DNA from 2 places in the Vibrio sp. R10-SG3-ISO10 genome. Region 2 is predicted to be linked to the other one. Evidence: riboswitches for the same ligand, from Rfam matches in the RefSeq annotation. Region 2 holds a riboswitch; the other holds the start of a gene.

Region 1 (2,205 bases), on a different contig from region 2:
AACGAGAAGATAGCTTAGAAGAAGCGTACTGGGAACGTTAATTCTACTGCAAACTATCAAAGCCTCAATTTAGTGAGGCTTTTTTAATTTTTAGAGAGGATAATAAAAAAGCGCCATAAAGGCGCTTTTTAAATAAATCACTCAAAACGATTAGATTAGGAAGTCGTCTAGTGACTTGCCTGCATCTAATTGCTCTTGGATTACTGAAGGTGTACGACCTTGTCCTGTCCAAGTTTTTTCTTCACCAGAAGCATCAACATATTTATATTTTGCTGGGCGAGGAGCACGCTTCGCTTTTGGCTTACTTCCTTTAGACTCACCTGCCAATGCAGAAATAAGCGCTTCGACGTCGATGCCGTCTTTAGTAATCTGTTCAGCAATAGCGGCTAATTTAGCTTCTTGCTCTGCAGCTGCTTCACGTTCAGCTTCTTCTGCTTCTTTACGCTCAGCTACAACAGTAGTTAGTTTATCTAACGCTTCTTCTAATTGCTCAAGTGTTAGCTCTCGAGAAAAAGCACGTAGACTACGAATGTTTAATAGTGTTTTTGTTAGTTCCGACATTTATTCATCTCTTCGCAATATAAGTTGTCGATGTATGAATCATAAACCTCTTAATTTAATATTACAATCTCACTGACATAAATTTACGTAAAATAACTATCACAATGTTGTTTGATAGCCATTTCATTATTAATTTAGCTGCTTGCAATAAATAGATTTTTAATCACGATATAACTTTTATATTAACAGAGAACTATCTGAGAGTGCGGTTTCATATTAAATGTTATCGCGAATATAGGCGTAGCCCCAAGGTATATGTCCTTCATTATGTATTAGTGCGGAAAAACAAGTCTGGTGTATCAAAAAAATGTATCTGTCATGTAAAGGTAGTTAGACAAACACGTCATTAATCGGGTGGATTTCTGAGAAATCAGAACGTTCGAGTTCAATGGATGAACCAATATGCTATCCAATGGGATGACTATTCATCAATCATGAAAGCTTAGTCGAAGCTAGCTAACGATATTTTTAACAGTAGAAAAGGAATATTATGTTGAAAGAGGTGGTGATATGAGTACAATGGGCGCAACCTAATGCGATTTGTTGGTTAAATTATTGTTAAAATGATTTTTCGGTAGTTTAAAGTTTCAACGATCGCGGTAGAGGCGCGGAATAAATAAGTAGTGTTTGCTGGGGTGATGCCAATGAGCAAGCATAAAAGGTTATTTCGCCGAAGTGAACTTTCTCATCAAAGAGGTTTGCTGGGGTTACACCCGAAAGGGGTAACACTGCCATAGTCTATAATTTGTAAAACTATGGAGCGCTACTGTAGGGCTGGGTTTCGCATTCGCTGACCTATCGCTAATTTCAACTTAATTGATTGGAAATGATTTCCTTCAATTAGTCTGCAGTAGATCTCTAACCATTTATTACTGGTTTTTGAAGATCATGAATTTAATTGATTTTGCATCATCTCCTTTATCTCTTTTGCCGCCACTTGTGGCATTGAGTCTTGCTATTATTACCCGCCGTGTACTTGTTTCACTCGGTGTGGGTATTGTTTTGGGCGCTATCTTACTTAATGACTACTCATTTGGTAGTGCGCTTGGATATGTTGGTTCTACCGTTTCAAGCGTCTTTATTGAAGATGGTGGCATCAATACTTGGAATATGAGTATTGTTGGCTTCCTACTCCTGCTAGGAATGATGACAGCGCTATTAACGCTTTCAGGCGGTACACGCGCGTTTGCGGAGTGGGCTCAAACTCGAGTTAAGAGTAAGCGTGGCTCTAAGCTTCTTGCTGCATTTTTAGGTGTTTTCATCTTCGTTGATGATTACTTTAATAGCTTGGCTGTTGGTGCGATCTCTCGCCCTGTCACTGACCGTTTCTACGTATCACGAGCTAAGCTAGCTTATATCCTTGACTCAACAGCGGCTCCAATGTGTGTGATCATGCCTGCTTCTAGCTGGGGTGCCTACATCATGACAATTATTGGTGGCATCTTAGTTTCGCATGGTATCACTGAGTATTCAGCGCTTGGCGCATATGTTCGTCTAATTCCGATGAACTTCTACGCTATCTTTGCACTACTTATGGTGTTTGCTGTTGCTTGGTTCGGACTAGACATCGGTAAGATGCGAGAGCATGAAATTGCGGCGTCACGTGGTCACGGTTTCGCTAAAGAGCAAGCTGAAGACTCGGAA
Region 2 (2,205 bases):
AGTGCTGAATACTTGCTTTGCATAGCCTTTACTCTCACTCATATTGTTGCCAATCAGAGCAACCAAGCATAGGTTGTGTTCTACCTCGACCGTACATAACTCTTCTAGCTCAATACGTGCGGCTTCTGGAAGTTGTGGTGCACCGCCAGCAGTATCTGTTTGGTCTAAAGTGAGAGATACACTGATCTCTGAAGTGGTAATCAAGTCGACCGAGATTTTGTGTTTAGCAAGGATCTCAAATACTTTAGCTAGGAAACCATAGGCATGGAACATGTTGGCGCTGCGCAGTGTCACCATGGTTTGGTTACAACGCAGAGCCAGAGCGCGAAATAGCGGTGAGCTTTCTACTTGATGACGAATCCAAGTACCGCCTTTCTGTGGCTCTTTCGATGAGCCGACAAACACAGGAATATCGTGGCGTAGTGCAGGAAGAAGCGTCGATGGGTGGAGAATTTTAGCGCCAAAGTTCGCCATTTCAGACGCTTCACTAAAACTAATTTCAGGAATTGGAGAAGCTTTAGGCGCAATGCGTGGATCAGTGGTGTAAATACCAGGAACGTCTGTCCAAATCTCAAGTCCAGAAGCTTCAACGGCTTCGGCGATTAGGGCTGCACTGTAATCACTACCACCACGACCTAAAGTAGTGGTGTTGCCTTCGGCGTCAGAACCGATAAAGCCTTGAGTAATCACTACTGCATCTTGGCACAGTGGCACCAGTGATTGCTGAGCAAGCTCGCTGATCTGGTCTAGTTGTGGCTCTGCTTTACCGAAATTGCTATCGGTGCGCAGAATGTCACGAATATCAAAACGTACTGCGCTGATACCGCGCTCTTTCATCAGTTGGGTAAGTAGGTGAGTCGACATCAACTCACCACACGCGACTAAGTGGTCTGTCAGTTTGTGGCTTGCTTGGATCGATGCCGCTTCCGCAAGGCTAGTCACTGTGTCGAGAATCTCGTAAACATCGCTCGCTGCTTGGGTTCCATCTTCAAGCTGTTCGAGTACCGCATCATGAATTTGCGCCAGTTTAGTCAAAATCTCACTGCGATGAACTTGGTCTTGTACGCCATTTGCGAGCTCGACCAGAAGGTTAGTGACACCTGAGCAAGCGCTACTCACAACGAGTTTTGTATTTGGATTACTTTCAATAATTGCAGCACAACGGCTCATTGCCTCAAAGTTAGCAACGCTTGTTCCACCAAATTTAGCTACATTAAAACTGCTCACAGCATTTCTCCCACGACTTCCTAAAATAAAAACTTTTGGTAGCTATACCAACATCCAGTGTTTTGCTTTGATGAAGAGAGTTGAGCGAAAGAGAGGGGGCCTTTTATATGTATGACTTTCCTCAGAAGCTCATCATCAGACTGGGCTGATGACAGTTGTAGGGATTCAACCCTAGCAACCGACAGATCCAAACCGACACTTCGGATCTACCTCGGCACTACTCCCCCTCAATGTGTTGTATCGGATTTGTGGCTCCACAACACGTCTACCTGGGCAGTGCTCCTCTTCTGCAAAATAATTTGCTATGTGGCATAAATATTCGCCACATGTCCGCATTGAACGTTTTTCTGTGAACTATGTCAATGAGAATTTGTAACTTTATGCCTTTTTATAATTAACAAACTTGTGACACTGGTTTGACCTCAATACTTTGGGCTAATTGCTGCCAACAAAGAATTGAATTAAGGTGGGTTTAAGGAAGTAAAGATAGAACAAAAATTATATTGATATTAAAAAGGAGCTGCCAATGACGATTCAAAGTTTTATCCCCCCTCATCGTATTCTTATGGGACCTGGGCCTTCAGATATATCTCCTCAAGTGTTGCAAGCTTTGAGTCGCCCGACGGTTGGTCACTTAGATCCATTATTTGTTGGCATGATGGATGAGCTTAAATCGCTGCTCAAGTACGCTTTCCAAACTGACAATGAGTTTACCATTGCCGTTTCTGCGCCAGGGAGTGCAGGGATGGAGACTTGTTTCGTCAACCTGATTGAGCCGGGTGAAAAGGTGATCGTTTGTCGCAATGGCGTGTTTGGCGAGCGTATGCGTGAAAATGTTGTACGTGCAGGGGGCGTAGCTGAAGTTGTCGATGATGAGTGGGGTGCACCCATCTCTGTCGATAAAGTCGAGCAAGCGTTAAAAGATAACCCTGACGCGAAAATCCTAGCTTTTGTTCACGCTGAAACGTCGACTGGTGC

The links. A riboswitch is a leader RNA that binds a small molecule or an ion and turns the genes downstream of it on or off. The one in region 2 is predicted to bind lysine.
Region 1: it holds a riboswitch for lysine, as region 2 does, so the genes downstream of both, tet(35) (tetracycline efflux Na+/H+ antiporter family transporter Tet(35)) here and lysC (lysine-sensitive aspartokinase 3) in region 2, are expected to answer to the same signal.

What each region holds. Positions count from the first base shown of each region.
Region 1 covers NZ_JCBDHG010000020.1:441,303-443,507, forward strand. Annotated here, with positions in the region: gene AC6R16_RS12020 (inosine/guanosine kinase) at 1-41, shown strand, start outside; gene AC6R16_RS12025 (H-NS family histone-like protein) at 151-561, opposite strand; lysine riboswitch at 1,154-1,335, shown strand; gene tet(35) (tetracycline efflux Na+/H+ antiporter family transporter Tet(35)) at 1,450-2,205, shown strand, end outside.
Region 2 covers NZ_JCBDHG010000023.1:105,305-107,509, reverse strand. Annotated here, with positions in the region: gene lysC (lysine-sensitive aspartokinase 3) at 1-1,227, opposite strand, end outside; lysine riboswitch at 1,345-1,522, opposite strand; gene AC6R16_RS18765 (pyridoxal-phosphate-dependent aminotransferase family protein) at 1,754-2,205, shown strand, end outside.